DNA from 4 places in the Agromyces solani genome. Region 3 is predicted to be linked to each of the others. Evidence: predicted binding sites of a transcription regulator. Region 3 holds the regulator's gene; each other region holds the start of a gene.

Region 1 (4,207 bases), on a different contig from region 3:
CTGGCGCGTGCGGAACGTGACCTACCCCGAGCTCGTGAACCTCCTCGACAGCGACGGCGACGTCGTGCTGTTCTTCGGCGGAACGTGGTGCCACAACACCCGCGCCGTGCTGAAGGAGGTCAACCGGCAGGCCGTCGCGAACGACGTCGAGCAGGTGTACTTCTTCGACCTGCGCCTCGACGGCGCCTCGGGCAACCACCTGCACATCCGCGACACGAAGTCGCCGTTCGCGAACTTCTACGGCGATCTCGTGAACGAGTACCTGCCCGGCCTGAAGACGCAGTACCAGCCGAGCTCCGACCCGAAGCTCGCCTACCAGCAGGTGGACTACCACCCCGGCGGCGACACCGCGCAGCCGCTCGCCACCGCGAAGAAGCTGCAGGTGCCGTTCCTGCTCGAGTACGACCGCGCCAACACGGTCGACGGCCGGGCCGCACCGGTCGCACGCCAGTGGATCCACGACAACGGCGACGGCACCTACAAGGAGTACATGACCGAGTGGTGGTACGTGAACGACCGCCCCGGCAGCTACGCGACGAACCCGAACCCCGAGAAGCAGGCTGCGGCGTACGCCTTCGCCGACGAGGCGATCGCCGAGCTCGCCGTGTTCTTCGAGGGCCTCGGCGACGACACGACCGGCCCCTCGAACCCGCCCGTCGACCCCGAGCCCACCGACCCGACCACCGTCGAGGGCACGGTCGAGGTGAGCGGTGACCTGCGCCCGGGCGGCCGCATCACGGTCTCGGCGAGCGACCTCGCCGGCGGCACGGAGGGCTTCTCGGTCGAGCTGCACTCCGACCCGGTGGTGCTCGGCACGGTCGACACGGATGCCTCGGGCGCCTTCACCCTCGACGCGACGATCCCGTCCGCGACGCCGCCCGGCGCGCACGAGGTCGTCGTGCTCATCGACGGCGTGACGGTCGCCTCGACGCCGGTGACGGTGGCGGCCCCGGGCGGAGACTCGGGCGGCTCGGACTCGGGCTCGGGCTCCGGCTCCGGCGACGCGGGGTCGGACGCCTCCGGGTCGAGCGGAGCCGACGGCTCGCAGGCGGCCGGCCTCGCCTCGACCGGTGCCGGCTTCGTCGACGTGCTCGGGTGGACGGCATTCGCCCTGCTCGCCGCGGGTGCCGCGGTGTTCGTCGCGACCCGGGTGCGCGCCCACCAGGCGAAGTAGCCCGACTCCCCACGAGGGGCGGGGCCGGATCGGCCCCGCCCCTCGTGTGCGCCCACGGCACCGCGCGGGCACCGCACCGCTGCGCGCCGCCGCACCGTGTCCGGCGCCGGCGCTCATGCACGGCCGCGCGGCCCGTAGATGAACTCCTCGGCGTGTTCGACCGCCTTCCTGAAGGAGTCGTTGCGCAGAGCGACGGCGCGATCGTCGGGTGGTGGGCCCGACGGCAGCGCCTCCATGTACCCGGCGAGGCCCTGCGGCCGGAGCACCCAGATGCCGCCGTGCGGTGGGAGGTAGAACACGGCGAACGAACGCGCCGATGGATCTTCCTCCCAGACGGGCACCACCGCGACAGCGGCTCCGGTGTCCACGTTGACCCACTGGGCGCGAGGGCGCGGCTGATTCTCGTCGTACACGCTGGGATCGAGGAAGGGAGCGGTGCCCTCGCCCCAGCGTTCTTCGAATCGCTCGTGGAATATCGGAAAGACGGCGTAGTCGTAGCGGCGCCACGCCGTGTCTGTCTGTGCCATGGCCTTCCTCTCGCCGACAGCACTCGGCTCGACGACTGATCGAAGAGCGCGGCGGCGGCGAGGGACGAGCCCTCGCCGCCGCTGCCGCTACTTCGCCGTGACCTGCTTCTCGGCGCTGCCGGCCGAGGTGATCGCGATCTTGCGGGGCTTCGCCTGTTCGCTGACCGGGATGATCACGCTCAGCACGCCGTTGTCGTAGTGCGCGCTGATGCCGGCCGTGTCGAGGCCGTCACCGAGCGTGATCCGGCGCAGGAACGACCCGCTCGGTCGCTCGCGGACGAGCCATTTCGCCGCTTCGTCCGAACGCAGGGTTCGTTCGGCGCGGAGCGTCAGCAGCTGCCCGTCGACATCGACGTCCACCGAGCCGGGGTCGATCCCGGGCAGATCCGCCGCGAGGACGTAGTGGTCGCCATCGCGGTACAGATCGATCGGCATGACCCGCGGTCCCTGGCTCGCGTCGAGCATGGACTCCGCGAGTCGGTCGATCTCGCGGAACGGATCCCAGAACATGGCCATGGTCTCGTCTCCTTCCGGTTCACCATTGACCGATGAAGATGAGCGATGCTCGCTCATCGCGAGATCTAGATTAGCACTCTGCATGGGCGAGTGCTAAGTGTGATTCGCGCTGAGCGAACCAACTCGCCCCGCAGCATCCCGACGCCTCACGGCCCCCGACGTCACCCCGCGGCGGGCACCCCGACGATGCCGTTCGCCTCGCGGGCGACCCACTCGACGAGCGGCAGCATGCGCTCCATCAGTTCGGAGCCGAGCGGCGTCAGCGAGTACTCGACGCGCGGCGGCACCTCGGGATAGGAGGTGCGCGCCACGAGTCCGTCGGATTCGAGCGTGCGCAGCGTGGAGGCGAGCATCTTCTCGCTGATGCCCTCGACCTCACGGCGCAGTTCGCCCCAGCGATGGGTGCCATCGGTGAGGGCGAGCAGCACGAGCACGCCCCACTTGCTCATGATGTGGTCGAGCACGACGCGCGTCGGGCAGCCCTCGGTGAAAACTTCTCCTGAGCTCTCCCGGATTTCAGCAAGACTTACCGCCATGTGGGTACCTTACTGAAAAGTGGGTACCGATTCGAGGGAAGGCAGGCGCGAGGCATCCGGTTGCAGTTCGATGACGCCTCACCGGAAGGAACCGAATCCCATGACCATCCTCGTCACCGCCGCCTCGGGCCAGCTCGGCCGCCTCGTCGTCGACGCGCTGCTCGCGCGCGGCGTCGCCCCCGCCGACATCGTCGCGACCGCTCGCGACACCGCGAAGCTCGCCGGCCTCGCCGACCGCGGCGTGCGCACCGCGCGCCTCGACTACGCCGAGCCCGCCTCGATCGCCGCGGCGCTCGACGGCGTCGACACCGTCCTGCTCGTCTCGGGCACGGAGTTCGGCGAGCGCGCCGCGCAGCACCAGAACGTCATCGACGCCGCGAAGGCCGCCGGCGTCGCGAAGCTCGTCTACACGAGCGCCCCGCAGGCCGCGACCGCCGACTTCGTGCTCGCGCCCGAGCACCGCGCCACCGAGGCGGCGATCGCCGCATCGGGCATTCCCGCGGTCATCGCCCGCGACAACTGGTACACCGAGAACTACGCAGCGGATGTCTCGCGCGCGGCCGACTCGGGCGTCATCGCCGCGTCCGTCGCGGACGGACGCGTCGCGAGCGCGACCCGGGCCGACCTCGCCGAGGGCCTCGCCGTGCTGCTCATCGACGACGACCACGTCGGCCGGGTGCTCGAACTCGCCGGGTCCACGTCGTGGAGCTACGACGAGCTCGCCGCCGCGGCGTCCGAGGTGCTCGGCCGCGAGGTGCGGTACGAATCGCTCACGACCGAGCAGCACGTCGCCGCGCTCGAGTCGGCCGGACTCGACGCCGGCACCGCCGGGTTCGTCGCCGGCATCGACGACGGAATCCGCCGCGGCGTGCTCGACGTGCCGAACGACACGCTCGCGGGCCTCATCGGCCGCCCGACGACCTCGCTCGCCGACGGGCTGCGCGCGGCACTGGCCGCCTGACGCCCCGAGGAGCGCCCGACCGGGTCGGGCGCTCCTCGACCGGCAGAGGTCAGCGCACCACGTCGTAGACGACCTTGACGATGCCGTTCGAGTAGGCCTCGTGCTCGGTGAGCTCGAGCTTCGCGAACGCGTCCTCGTCGTCGGCGAACAGGCGCTTGCCGCTGCCGAGCAGCAGCGGGAACACGAGGAGGTGGTACCGGTCGACGAGCCCGGCGGCGGCGAGCCCCTGCGCGAGCCTCGCGCTGCCGTGCACGATGATCGGACCGCCCTCGCCCTCCTTGAGCCGGGCGACGTCGTCGATCGAACGCAGCAGGTTGGTGTCGTGCCACTCGGGCACGAGGTCGGACTCGTCGAGCGTCGTCGACACGACGTACTTCGGCATCGCGTTGTACTCGGCGAACTCCTCCTCCATCGAGGGCCACACGGGTGCGAACTCCTGGTAGCTCACGCGGCCGAGCAGCAGCGCCCGGGCCTCGAGCTGCTCACGGCCCTT
Region 2 (4,207 bases), on a different contig from region 3:
GACGGCCTCGAGCCGCTCGGCGAACTCGACCTCGCGATCGTGCACGCCCTGCAGATCGATGCCAGGGCGCCGTGGACCCGCATCGCCGCGGCAGTCGGCGCCGACTCGGCGACGGTGGTCCGCCACTGGCAGGCCCTGCGCGACGAATCGAGGGCCTGGCTCACCGCGTGGCCGACACCGGAGCGATGGTCGTCGACCACCGACGTCGCCGTGGTGCTGCTCGACCGGCGCACGGGCGGAACCGGGGTGGAGGAGATCGTCGCCCGGCCGTGGGCGCTCAGCGTCGACGAGACCTCGGCCGGTTGGCTCGTGCTCGTCGCCGGGACCGGCGGCCTTCCCGTGCTGGGCGAACGCGTGCGCGAGATGGACGCCCTCGGCGAGCGGGTACGACGGATGGACGTCGCCGCCGCGATCACCGCGGAGGACTCGACCTGGCGGCTGCGAGTGCTCTCGCGCCGGCAGCGGCAGGCGCTCGCGGCTCCGAGGCCCAGCGGCGATCTCCGCCCGCCCCGGGCCGACGTCGTCGCCGAACTCGCCGAAGCCCTCGACGACGACCCGCGGCTGCCGGCCGCCGCGCTCGCCGGGGTCCTCGGCGTCTCGGAGGCCACGGCCCGCCGGACCGTCGATCGGGCCGTCGCATCGGGCCTCCTCCGGCTCGGCTGCGACCTCGCGATGCCCGCGGCGGGGTATCGGCGCGGGGCGGTGCTGTGGGCCCGCGCGAGCGACGGCGAGGCGGCGGCGACCCGTGCCGCACAGCTTCCCGAGGCGCACCGCGTCGGCGTGGTCGTCGGGCGTGCCCCGGTGTTCGTCTGCGTGCGCGCCCGGTCGCTCACCGAGTTGCAGCGGATCGAGGCGTCGTGGGGCGGCGACGTCGAGGTCGTCGATCGATGGACCGTGCTGCGCGAGGTGAAGCGCAACGGGCATGTCCTCGACGGGGCGGGGCGTTCGATCGCACGTGTGCCCGTACGGTGGTGAGGGTCCAGCCGGCGCGACGCGCCTCGGCGCGCGTCAGCGGATCCCGGCCGGGACGGTCGTGGCGGCCGCGCGCAGCCGGTCGTCGAGCCGGTAGCGCGAGAGCGGCAGGAGGCTGGTGACGCAGAGGGCCGCCGGGATCACCGAGACGCCGAGCACGATCGCCCACTGCGCGGCATCCGACTGCGCGACATCGCCGCCCGTGGCTGCGCGGTAACCGCCGAGCGTGAGCACGACGCCGAGCACGGCAGGCCCGAGCGCGTAGCCCAGCAGCTCGAAGCCGGACCACACCCCCGAGATCATCCCGATCCGGTTGGTGCCGTTCCGTCTCGCGTCGTCGGCCGCGAAGTCGGGCAGCATCGCGAGGGGGAAGAGCTGCGCACCGGCGTAGCCGATGCCGACGGCGCCCGAGGCGATCAGCAGCGGCGTCGCATCCCCCGTCCGTGCCGCGAGGAGGGCGACGAGCCCCGCCGACATCACGACCGTCGCGACGACGAAGCCGCGCTTCTTGCCGATCCGCCGCGCGAGCAGCGACCACGCAGGGGTCAGCACGAGGGCGGGCGCGACGAAGCAGACGAAGGCGAGGGTGGCGATGCCCGGGTCGTGCACGACGTGACGGGCCACGTAGACGACGCCGCCGAGCACCATCCCGATCCCGACGGCCTGCAGCACGTAGGCGGTGATGAGCGCGCGGGCGTCGCGGTCGCGCAGCACCACCGCGAGCTGTTCGAACAGGCGGCCCCCGGCCACCTCGTCGCGGGTGAGGGGCGTCCCTCGCGTGCCCCACCACACGCCGATCGTGCCGATGAGGATGAGGGCGGCCATCGCGCCGGCCATCAGGCGATAGCCCGCGACGCCGCCCACGAGCTCGACGAGCGCGGGAGCGGTCGCCCCCGAGACGAGGATCGCGAGCGTGAACACGATGACCCGCCAGGTGACGAGGCGGGTGCGCTCGGAGTAGTCGTCGGTGATCTCGGCCGACATCGCGAGATACGGCACCTGGAAGAACGCGTAGACCGTCGCGGTGGCGAGGAACAGCGTGAGCACCCAGATCGCGGCCGCCGCGGGCGGTGCGGTCGGGCCGAGGAACATCGCCGCGAAGGCGAGCGCGAGCAGGATGCCCGCGCGCAGCATGAACGGGCGACGGCGGTCGTGCGGATGCGTCGAGCGATCGCTGATCCGCCCCGCGACCGGGTTGAGGAAGAAGTCCCACGCCTTCGGGGCGAACACGATCATGCCGGCGACCGCCGCCTCGACCCCGAGGAGGTCGGTGAGGAACGGCATCAGGATGAGGCCGGGCACCGTGCCGTAGGTGCCGGAGGCGATGCCGCCGAGGGCGTAGCCCACTCGTGAGCGGCGGGGGAGGGCGGTCATGGAGGTGAGCGTAGGGCCGCTCGGGCCGACGCGCGGGCCATCTGCGGCGAAACCGTCATCGCGGGGGAGCGAAGCCAGGACATCCGTCGTGCGGGCGGGCGCGCCGCGCCGGTCCGTGCGCTCCCGCGCGGATTCGGAGGCTGGCCGGCCCGAGGCATCCGGTCTAGCGTGAGTCGCGGGGGAGATTCCGGTGCGGAATCCGGAATACCGACCCCCTTCGCGAAGTTGAGTTCAGTAGACTCAAGTTTTGAACGAAGGGACACTGAGTGGCAAACATGCAGGGCGCGCCGAACTCGCAGGAGGAGCAGAAGTCGGCGCTCGAACAGTTCGGCGTCAACCTGACCGACCTCGCGAAGGCCGGCAAGCTCGACCCGGTGATCGGCCGCGACGCCGAGATCCGGCGCGTGAGCCAGGTGCTGACCCGTCGTACCAAGAACAACCCCGTGCTCATCGGCGAGCCCGGCGTCGGCAAGACCGCCGTGGTCGAGGGGCTCGCCCAGCGCATCGTCGCGGGCGACGTCGCCGAGTCGCTGAAGGACAAGCAGCTCGTCTCGCTCGACATCTCCGCCCTCGTCGCGGGCGCCATGTACCGCGGCCAGTTCGAGGAGCGGCTGAAGGCCGTGCTCAAGGAGATCAACGAGGCCGAGGGCGGCATCATCACGTTCGTCGACGAACTGCACCTGCTCATGGGCGCGGGCGGCGGCGAGGGCTCGGTCGCGGCCTCCAACATGCTGAAGCCCATGCTCGCCCGCGGCGAGCTGCACCTCATCGGCGCGACGACGCTCGACGAGTACCGCGAGTACATCGAGAAGGATGCCGCGCTCGAGCGCCGATTCCAGCAGGTGTACGTCGGCGAGCCGTCGGTCGAGGACACGATCGCGATCCTGCGCGGGCTCAAGGGCCGTTACGAGGCCCACCACGGGGTCACCATCTCCGACGCCGCACTCGTGGCCGCGGCATCCCTCTCGAACCGGTACATCACGGCGCGGCAGCTGCCCGACAAGGCCATCGACCTCATCGACGAGGCCATGTCGCGACTCAAGATGGAGATCGACTCGTCGCCCGTCGAGATCGACCAGCTCAAGCGCCAGGTCGATCGCATGAAGCTCGAGGAGCTCGCCCTCAAGAAGGAGAAGGACGAGGCCTCGAAGGAGCGCCTCGCGAAGCTGCGCGAGACCCTCGTCGAGCACGAGCGCGAGCTCGCCGAGCTCGAGGCCCGCTGGGCGCGCGAGCGCCAGGGCCTCAACCGGGTCGGCGACCTCAAGAAGCAGCTCGACGAGGCGGTGACCCAGCGCGACCTCGCGCTGCGCGCCGGCGACTACCAGAAGGCGTCGCGGCTCGAGTACGAGACCATCAAGAACCTCCAGCGCGACCTCGAGGCGGCCGAGCAGGCCGACGCGGCGGGCAACGCCGGCGGCGAGCCCCGCATGGTCAACGAGCAGGTCACCGACGAGGACATCGCCGCGGTGATCTCGGCGTGGACGGGCATCCCCGTCGGCAAGCTCATGCAGGGCGAGACCGAGAAGCTGCTGCACCTCGAGCAGGAGCTCGGCAAGCGCCTCATCGGCCAGAAGCCGGCCGTCGCGGCGGTCGCCGACGCGGTGCGCCGCTCGCGCGCGGGCATCAACGACCCGAACCGGCCGACCGGCTCGTTCCTGTTCCTCGGGCCGACGGGCGTCGGCAAGACCGAGCTCGCGAAGGCGCTCGCCGAGTTCCTCTTCGACGACGAGCGCGCCATGGTGCGCATCGACATGTCGGAGTACGGCGAGAAGTTCTCCGTCTCGCGGCTCGTCGGCGCGCCTCCCGGGTACGTCGGCTACGACCAGGGCGGCCAGCTCACCGAGGCCGTGCGGCGGCGCCC
Region 3 (4,207 bases):
CCTGCGCGACCGGAGTAGCTTCGGTCGCGGATCCGCCCACCCGAGGCTTTCCGTGCGCGCGGGAGCGCGCGTGAAGGGCGGTTCCGTGAGCCGAACAGGTCGGAGTCCACCGATGCGTCGTTCATCCATCCTCACCCTCAGCACCGTCGTCGCGATCGGCGTACTGACCGCCGTCGCCGCACCGGCGAACGCCGCACCGAAGGCGCCGAGGCCGGGCCTGCCCGCCGTGCTCGCCGAACATCTCGTCGGCCCGTTGACCTTCGATCTCTCCGCCGACGGGGTCATCACGGTCGGCCAGTCGTTCCTCGGCGAGGTGACGCGCATCGCGGGAGACACCCGGGAGACCCTGTCGGAGGGGCCCGACTCGACGGGCGTCTCGGTGCTCGGCCCCACCGTCACCTGGAGCGAGCGCGCCGGTGACGAGTTCTCGATCCAGGGGTCGTGGCTGAAGTCGAGCGGCCCCGGCGGCGACACCTCGATCGACCTGCTCGCCTGGGAGCAGGAGAACAACCCCGACGGCGAGAACTGGTACGGCTTCGAGTCGATCTCCGACGAGTGCGCGGCGACGCTGCCGCCGTTCGTGATCCCCCGCTACTCGGGGATCGTCGACACGCACGCGTACGGCACGCTGACCCTCGCCGACGCGACCTACGTCGCCGACTCCGGGATGAACGCCGTGCTGAAGGTCGTCGGCGACGAGGTGTCGACCGTCGCCGTGCTGCCGCCGCAGCCGCTCGTCGTGACCGACGAGATGCGCGTCGTCGGCGAGGCCGAGGGGCAGCCGATCGTCCTCGACGAATGCGTCGTCGGCCTGACCTACGACGCAGAGCCGGTGCCGACCGATGTCGAGATGGGCACCGACGGCATGCTCTACGTGACGACGCTGCCCGGTGCACCCGGACTCGGCTTCCCGTTCGGCTCGGTGTACCGCATCGACCCGGCGAGCGGGGACATCGAGGAGCTCGCGACCGGCTTCGTCGGGGCGACGGGACTCGCCGTCGCACCGAACGGCACGATCTTCGTCAGCGAGATGTTCGGCGGCAAGGTGTCGACGATCGCCCGCGACGGCACGGTCTCGACCTTCGCCGAGGTCGACAGCCCGGCCGGCGTCGAGTGGCAGAGCGGCAAGCTGATCGTCTCGGCCGGCGTCTTCGGCGACGGTCGGATCGTCTCCTACCCCGTCAGGGGCTGAGCGCGGGGATCCGCCGGATACGCGCCGATCGAGCGCGTTCGCGACGAGTGCGCGTGGCCGAACGCGCTTGCTCGTCGCGAACGCGCTCACTCGCGCCCGGGCGTCAGTCGCGCTCGAGCGGGCGCCAGACGACGACGGCGTTCTCGCGCCGGACGCGGGTGCCCGCCTTGAGGGTGACGACCTCGCCGGCCGAGCCGGCGGCGAACACGCGCCGCCCGGGCCGATTCAGCATCTCGTCGGCGAGCGCGCCCTCGAGCTCGCGCACGCGGGCGCGAAGGGACTGCACCTCGTCCTCGAGCCCGAGCACCCGGCGGATGCCCTCGAGGCTCACGCCCTCGCTCGAGAGCTGCGCGATCTCGCGCAGCCGGTTGACGTCGTGCATCGAGTAGCGGCGCGACTTGCCCGCGGTGCGCCCCGGCGAGACGAGCCCGAGCCGGTCGTACTGCCGCAGCGTCTGCGGGTGCATGCCCGCGAGCTCGGCGGCGACCGAGATCACGAACAGCGGGCTCGACGCGTCCACCGTCAGCCCCGGGCCTTCGCGAGCAGTTCGTCGCGCGGGTTCTCGTCGGGCAGGGCCGCGGCGAGCGCCTCGACGGCGGCCTGCGCGTCCTTCGACAGGTGCGACGGGACCGCGACCTGCACGACGGCCAGCAGGTCGCCCGTGCCCTTCTTCGTCTCGACCCCGCGGCCCTTGACGCGGAGCACCCGGCCGCTCGGGGTGCCGGGGGCGACCTTGAGCTTCACTGGGGCGCCGCCGAGCGTCGGCACCTGGATCGTCGCACCGAGCGCCGCCTCGGCGAACGTCACCGGCACGGTGACCCGCAGGTTCAGCCCGTCGCGCTCGAACACGGGGTGCTTGCGCACGTTCACGGTGAGGATGAGGTCACCGGACTCGCCGCCGTCGGGCGACGGGTGGCCCTTGCCGCGGAGGCGGATCTTCTGGCCGTCGGCCACGCCGGCGGGGATGCGCACGGTGATCGGACGGCCGTCGGCCGTCTGCAGCGTGATCTGGTCGCCCTTCGTCGCGGTGATGAAGTCGAGGGTCGTCGACGCCGTGACATCCCGGCCCTTGCTCGGGCCGCCGAAGCCGCGGTATCCGCCCGACGGCTGACCGAACCGGCCGCTGCCGAACAGCCCGCCGAGCAGGTCGTCGTAGTCGGCGCCGCCCTGCTGGAACGTGTAGCGCTGCCCGCCCTGGCCGCCGAACATGCCGCCGAAGACGTCGTCGAAGCCGCCCTGGCCGCCCGCGCCGGGCGCGGTGAACCGCGCACCCGAGCCCATCGCCCGGATCGCGTCGTACTCCTTGCGCTGCTCGGGGTCGGAGAGCACGGCGTTCGCCTCGCTGATCTCCTTGAACTTCGCCTCGGCGGCGGTGTCGCCCGGGTTCTGGTCGGGGTGGTACTTGCGTGCGAGCTTGCGGTAGACCTTCTTGATCTCCGCGTCGCTCGCGTCCTTGGAGACGCCGAGCACCTGGTAGAAGTCCTTGTCGAACCAGTCCTGACTGGCCATCGGCACCTCCTTTCTGAAAAGTCTGTCTGAATGTGGAACGCCGGTCGAGTAGCGGAGCGCATCGAGACCTGCTGAGGGGTCTCGATACGCTCCTTCGTCGCTACTCGACCGGCGGACGGATGCGCGGGCTAGGCCGCCGGCGTCTTGACGACGACCTTCGCGGCGCGCAGCTGCACGCCGCCCAGCGTGTACCCGGTCTCGACGACGTCGGCGACCGTGTCGACCTCGACCTCGTCACTGGGCTGCTGGAAGATCGCCTCGTGGCGCTGCGGGTCGAACGGCTCGCCGACCTCGCCGAACGAGGCCAGCCCGAGCTTCTCGACGGCGCCGCGCAGCTTCGCGGCGATCGTCGCGAAGGGCGAATCGCCCTCGAGGTCGCCGTGCTTCTCGGCCCGGTCGAGGTCGTCGAGCACCGGCAGCAGCACGGCGACGGCCGCGCCGACCGCGCGCTCGCGCTCGATCTCGCGGTTCGCCTCGGTGCGCTTGCGGTAGTTCGCGTACTCGGCGGTGACCCGCTTCAGGTCGGCGAGGTGCTCGTCGCTCGGCTCCTGCACCTCGGCGTTCGCCGCGTTCAGGATGTCGTCGACCGTGAGCTCGGCCTCGTCGTCGAACGAGTCGGATGCCTCGGGGGCGCCCTCTTCGGGCGCCCCGTCGGCCGCCGGCTGCCGAACCTCACCGGTCTCGGGGTCGATGCGACGCTTGTCGCGGATCACCGGCTCCTCGTCGTGGTTCTGGTTCTGCTCGTCGGTCATGGTTACTTCTTCTCGTCCTCGTCGTCGACGACCTCGGCGTCGACCACGTCCTCGTCCGAGGAGGCGTCACCGGCCTGGCCCGTCGCCGAGGCGTCCTCGCCGGCCGCGGCGGAGGCATCCGCCTGCGACTGCGCGTAGATGGCCTCGCCGAGCTTGGTCTGCGACTGCGAGAGCTTCTCGAACGCGGTCTTGACCGCGTCGTCGTCGTCGCCCGCGAGCGCCGACTTCAGCGCGTCGACGTCGCCCTGCACCTCGGACTTGACGTCGGCGGGGAGCTTGTCGTCGTTGTCCTTGATGAGCTTCTCGACCGAGTAGGCGAGCTGCTCGGCGGAGTTGCGGGTCTCGGCCGACTCGCGGCGCGCCTTGTCCTCTGCGGCGTGCTCCTCCGCCTCGCGCACCATGCGGTCGATGTCGTCCTTCGGGAGGCTCGAGCCGCCCGAGATCGTCATCGACTGCTCCTTGCCGGTGCCCTTGTCCTTCGCGGACACGTGCACGATGCCGTTCGCGTCGATGTCGAAGGTGACCTCGATCTGCGGGATGCCGCGCGGTGCGGGCGCGATGCCGGTCAGCTCGAACGTGCCGAGCGCCTTGTTGTCGCGCGTGAAGTCGCGCTCGCCCTGGAAGACCTGGATCGCGACCGACGGCTGGTTGTCGTCGGCGGTCGTGAAGGTCTCGCTCCGCTTGGTCGGGATGGCCGTGTTGCGCTCGATGAGCTTCGTCATGATGCCGCCCTTGGTCTCGATGCCGAGGCTGA
Region 4 (4,207 bases), on a different contig from region 3:
CGCGCGGCGGGCGGCAGCCCGAAAGCGCAGCCCGACCTATTTCAGGGCGCTCTGCAGAATCTCCACAAACCGAGTGGTATCCAGGAAGTAATTCGGGTACGCGCTACGGAGCCCAACAATCGAGCTGACAGCCACCATGACAACATCAACTCCCTCGCCAACATTGCCCTCCATAGCCGCATATGCCGCGGAGGCATCGTCTGGGCGTTTGAATCCGCGTATCGTGAGCTGGTTCTCCCTGACATCAAGGGTCAGGAGAACATACTTGGCGCCTGCCATGTGCTCCTCGGAGAGCTGTAGCAGCGTGGCGTATCCCTGCAGCTTGTTGACCACGTCCAGCTGATTCGCGAGTGCTCGAAGCTCGAGCTTGAGCTCCCCCAAGTCTTCAGAGGTACCAGGCACAGTGGGACGTCCCTCCGCCACAGCAATCACCGAACTCATCACTGCGAAGAACCTGAGCCATTCTTTATCGCCAGCACTTGATTTCAGCGCCTGATCGGTGAACAAGCCGACGGTTTCTACGGCTGTCGCCCAGGCGTGCTGCAACCTTGACCGGATCTGCACCTCAATTCGCAAGTCATTCCACGTCGGGATCTTGTCGCTCCTGTACGCGTAGATGACGTGGACACCGCGATAGCCTGAAGGTTTCGGATCATCGATGTAGTTGTCGCGTCGGACTAGCCGGTGTTTGTGCTTGGACTGCATGAGGTTCTCAAACAAGAGATCGACGCGCTCGATGTCGCTCACAACTGCTCGACACCCCCCAAGGTCTTGCATTCGAGCAAGGTTCATCGACGGGAAGCGAGTGAGCTTGCCAACAATCGATGGCAGCCGCTTGATTCTTTGGGCCACAAGCCCATCTGGATCAATTGCTTGGGCACGCTTGCGCAAGTTCATCTGCAAGGTGTTCAGAGGGAAGCTATGAGCCGAGCGCCAATTGTTCGCAATGGCGACCGCCATCCCCCGATCAGCTGGTGATGCGAACGGGTCGATCAGTGTTTGCCCGGCTCGCTCGATTTGGCCTTTTCCGTACGAAGGTGATGTCCACGCCACATCGTGAACCTAGCAGCCCGCACGGACACTACTGCCGGGGCGCGCTTTCTGGCCTCTGGATGCAGCTTTGAGTGAGCCATCCAGGTTGCATCTCGCCGAAACCTCCGCACTTGCGACGGTCCGAGCACATTGAATCTCCACCGCAGCACCGCAAACACCGGGTGGTGGTGGCTAGACGCGGTGGGAGCTTTCGGCTAGAAAGGCTCGCCGCTCATCTCCTCGTAGGCGGGTATGTCCTCGGGATGGCCGGCGAGAAAAGCCTTGCTTGTCTGCTTCAAGTTGTTCTCGTCGTACCACTCGAGGCTGAGGTTAACGCCGTAAGCCCAGCCTCGTGCTGAGATATCGGCTCTGAACAGCCCTGAGCTGACTCCTGACAATGTTTCCCAATGTCCGGCGTCAAGGAGCGTGAGATCACTGTCAGGCTCAAGATGGACCTCATTTGCGATACTCCGCGGCATGAGATTGCGAAGAATGAAGTCCTTGCCGTCGCCCGTATCCTCTCCCCCGGCGGACACGGTCCAGCGAGGAGATGGCAATGGCAGCGTGGGGTTTTTCACATCCGCGCTGGTCTCGGAGCGCACACTCGCCTCACGCGTGGCCAGCGATGCCGCCATCATAGAGATCGATTTGTCGAGTCGCTTTTGATCCTCGATTGTCCCTCTCGCAACTGTCTTCGCAAGATGTTGGGCGTCGGCGAGGATCGTGTCGCGCAGTGTCTTGACGGCTTTCCGATGCTGCCGCTGACTGACAGGCCGACCGTCCCAGAGCCACTTCGCCAGACGACCGAGCCAACTCCAAACCGCGATCCGCCACGACGCGATGATGAATGTCATCATGAGCAGGACAATTGCGATGCCGATTGCGATACCGACAAGATATGCCCACCACGGGAGCTTGCTTTCGGCCGCCCAGCCGTCAAGGGCTCTCGTTATCGGCCAGCCGAGGATCGCGCCAACGATTGCACCGATGAGAATTTCGACAGGAGTGTTCACCCCTCGCTTCTCAGGGGCGATCACGTCGATCTCACCGGTCACATTCGAAGGCTATCGAAAAGCTGCAAGGAGCTGCGCCTGCATGGTCGTTGCCGCAATCGCTCTGACCTGAGGAGGTTGCTCGATGTTGCGTGGACCAGTGGGCCCACTATCGTGCGGAAGCGCACGGGTTTGAGCGCAGATTCGGCACGGAAAGCTGCCATCGCGCGCACGGCAGTACTGGAAGACGAGATAAGCGGGAATACCCGGATCGCCGCAGCGTTGAACTTGAGCGAACCACACTCAACTTCAACCAGGAGGCCAGGTGCCCAACGACTTCAACGAGGCAGGCGCGAGCTCGTTCGACGAGTTCCTTGCCCGATACCTCGCGGGTGAGCAGGCGCGACAGGCGCGGTCGATCGACCTCAGCCGGTTCCTTACTGCGCGCACCCAGAGCATTCTTCAGCAGGCCGGACGCTTCGCCCTCGAGCGCGGACAGACCGAGCTCGACGCCCTGCACATCCTGCGCGTGATCGTCGAGGACGAGAGCGTTCAACAGGCGATCCGGCGCATCGGGGCGAGCCCCGAGCGCATCATCACGGCGACCGAGGCGCGTCTGCCTGGCGCCGGTGACGTCGCCGACATCAACGCGGCGACGATCACGCCAAGCGCGAGCCGTGCGCTGTTCCACAGCTACCAGGTGGCGCGGTCGTCGGGGGCGACGTACATCGACCCTGAGCACCTGTTCTTCGCGCTCGTGCTGGGGCAGGATGCGCCTGCGGGGCAGGTGCTGGCCCGGGCGGGGGTGACGGCTGAGGCGTTGACGCAGGGGATGCGTCAGGACTTCGAGAGCCAGACCGAGGGCGAGGGTGGTTTCGATACGCGTCCTCCTTCGTCGGGCGCTACTCAACCGACCGAGTCGACCACGCCGATGCTCGACAAGTTCGGCATGGACCTGACCGAGCGGGCCGCGAACGGCGAGCTCGACCCGGTGATCGGGCGTGCCGACGAGATCGAGCAGACGATCGAGATCCTGTCGCGCCGCACGAAGAACAACCCCGTGCTCGTCGGCGAGGCCGGCGTCGGCAAGACGGCGATCGTCGAGGGCCTCGCCCGCGCGATCGTCGAGGAGAACGTGCCCGAGGCCCTGCTCGGCAAGCGCGTCATCGCGCTCGACCTGCCCGGCATGCTCGCCGGCACCCGCTACCGCGGCGACTTCGAAGAGCGCCTCACGAAGACGATGGAGGAGATCGCCGCCAACAAGGGCGACCTCATCGTCTTCATCGACGAGGTGCACACGGTCGTCGGCGCCGGTGGCGCGGGCGACGGCGGCATGGACGCAGGCAACATCCTCAAGCCGCGCCTCGCGCGGGGCGAGCTGCACCTCGTCGCCGCGACTACGCGGGGCGAGTACCGCAAGATCGAGAAGGACCCGGCGCTCGAGCGCCGCTTCCAGCCGGTGCGCGTCGGCGAGCCGTCGATCGAAGACGCCGTGCTGATCCTGCAGGGCCTGAAGCCCGCGTACGAAGACCACCACGGTGTCGAATACACGGACGCCGCGATCCGCGCCGCCGTCGAGCTGAGCGACCGCTACCTGAGCGATCGCGTGCTGCCCGACAAGGCGATCGACCTGATCGACCAGGCCGGGGCGCGGCTGCGGCTGCGCCTCGGTGTGAAGGTGGATGTCTCCGCGCTGCAGGCGCGACTCGGGGAGCTCGAGGCGGAGAAGAACGCCGCCGTGAGTGCTGAGCACTATGAGGAGGCGTCGCGGATTCGGGACGAGATCTCGAAGGTGCAGGCGAAGCTCGATGAGGCGATGGTCGGTCGAGTAGCGACGCAGGAGCGTATCGAGACCACCACCGAGGGTTTCGATACGCGTGCTCCTTCGTCGCTCGCTACTCAACCGGCGACCATTGTCGACGAGGCGCAGATCGCGGCCGTGATCTCGCGTGCCACCGGCATCCCGGTGAACCGCCTCACCGAGACCGAGCGCGAGCGCCTCGCCGACCTCGAGGGCGAGCTGCACGAGCGCGTCATCGGGCAGGACGACGCCGTCACCGCCGTCGCCAAGGCCGTGCGCCGCAACCGCACCGGCATGGGTGACTCGCGTCGGCCTGTCGGGTCGTTCCTGTTCCTCGGCCCGACGGGTGTCGGCAAGACCGAGCTCGCAAAGGCCCTCGCCG

The links. The regulator HspR, encoded in region 3, represses chaperone genes until heat shock. The targets are predictions, from matches to a motif close to AAGTTGAGTCNNNNNGACTCAACTT.
Region 1: AC3RJ7_RS01800 (Hsp20/alpha crystallin family protein) is a predicted target of HspR. The motif match lies at 2,253-2,277, and genes of this name have one in related genera.
Region 2: AC3RJ7_RS18735 (ATP-dependent Clp protease ATP-binding subunit) is a predicted target of HspR. The motif match lies at 2,569-2,593, and genes of this name have one in related genera.
Region 4: AC3RJ7_RS08905 (ATP-dependent Clp protease ATP-binding subunit) is a predicted target of HspR. The motif match lies at 2,310-2,334, and genes of this name have one in related genera.

The regions. Positions count from the first base shown of each region.
Region 1 is NZ_JBYRER010000001.1:377,407-381,613, reverse strand. It holds gene AC3RJ7_RS01810 (hypothetical protein) at 1-1,174, shown strand, start outside; gene AC3RJ7_RS01805 (hypothetical protein) at 1,288-1,701, opposite strand; gene AC3RJ7_RS01800 (Hsp20/alpha crystallin family protein) at 1,789-2,217, opposite strand; gene AC3RJ7_RS01795 (winged helix-turn-helix transcriptional regulator) at 2,379-2,753, opposite strand; gene AC3RJ7_RS01790 (SDR family oxidoreductase) at 2,854-3,714, shown strand; gene AC3RJ7_RS01785 (dihydrofolate reductase family protein) at 3,764-4,207, opposite strand, start outside.
Region 2 is NZ_JBYRER010000006.1:10,471-14,677, reverse strand. It holds gene AC3RJ7_RS18745 (Lrp/AsnC family transcriptional regulator) at 1-975, shown strand, start outside; gene AC3RJ7_RS18740 (MFS transporter) at 1,009-2,346, opposite strand; gene AC3RJ7_RS18735 (ATP-dependent Clp protease ATP-binding subunit) at 2,622-4,207, shown strand, end outside.
Region 3 is NZ_JBYRER010000003.1:871,539-875,745, reverse strand. It holds gene AC3RJ7_RS16485 (ScyD/ScyE family protein) at 113-1,192, shown strand; gene AC3RJ7_RS16480 (heat shock protein transcriptional repressor HspR) at 1,296-1,712, opposite strand; gene AC3RJ7_RS16475 (DnaJ C-terminal domain-containing protein) at 1,715-2,701, opposite strand; gene AC3RJ7_RS16470 (nucleotide exchange factor GrpE) at 2,830-3,453, opposite strand; gene dnaK (molecular chaperone DnaK) at 3,456-4,207, opposite strand, start outside.
Region 4 is NZ_JBYRER010000002.1:237,879-242,085, forward strand. It holds gene AC3RJ7_RS08895 (RelA/SpoT domain-containing protein) at 37-1,053, opposite strand; gene AC3RJ7_RS08900 (hypothetical protein) at 1,248-2,087, opposite strand; gene AC3RJ7_RS08905 (ATP-dependent Clp protease ATP-binding subunit) at 2,350-4,207, shown strand, end outside.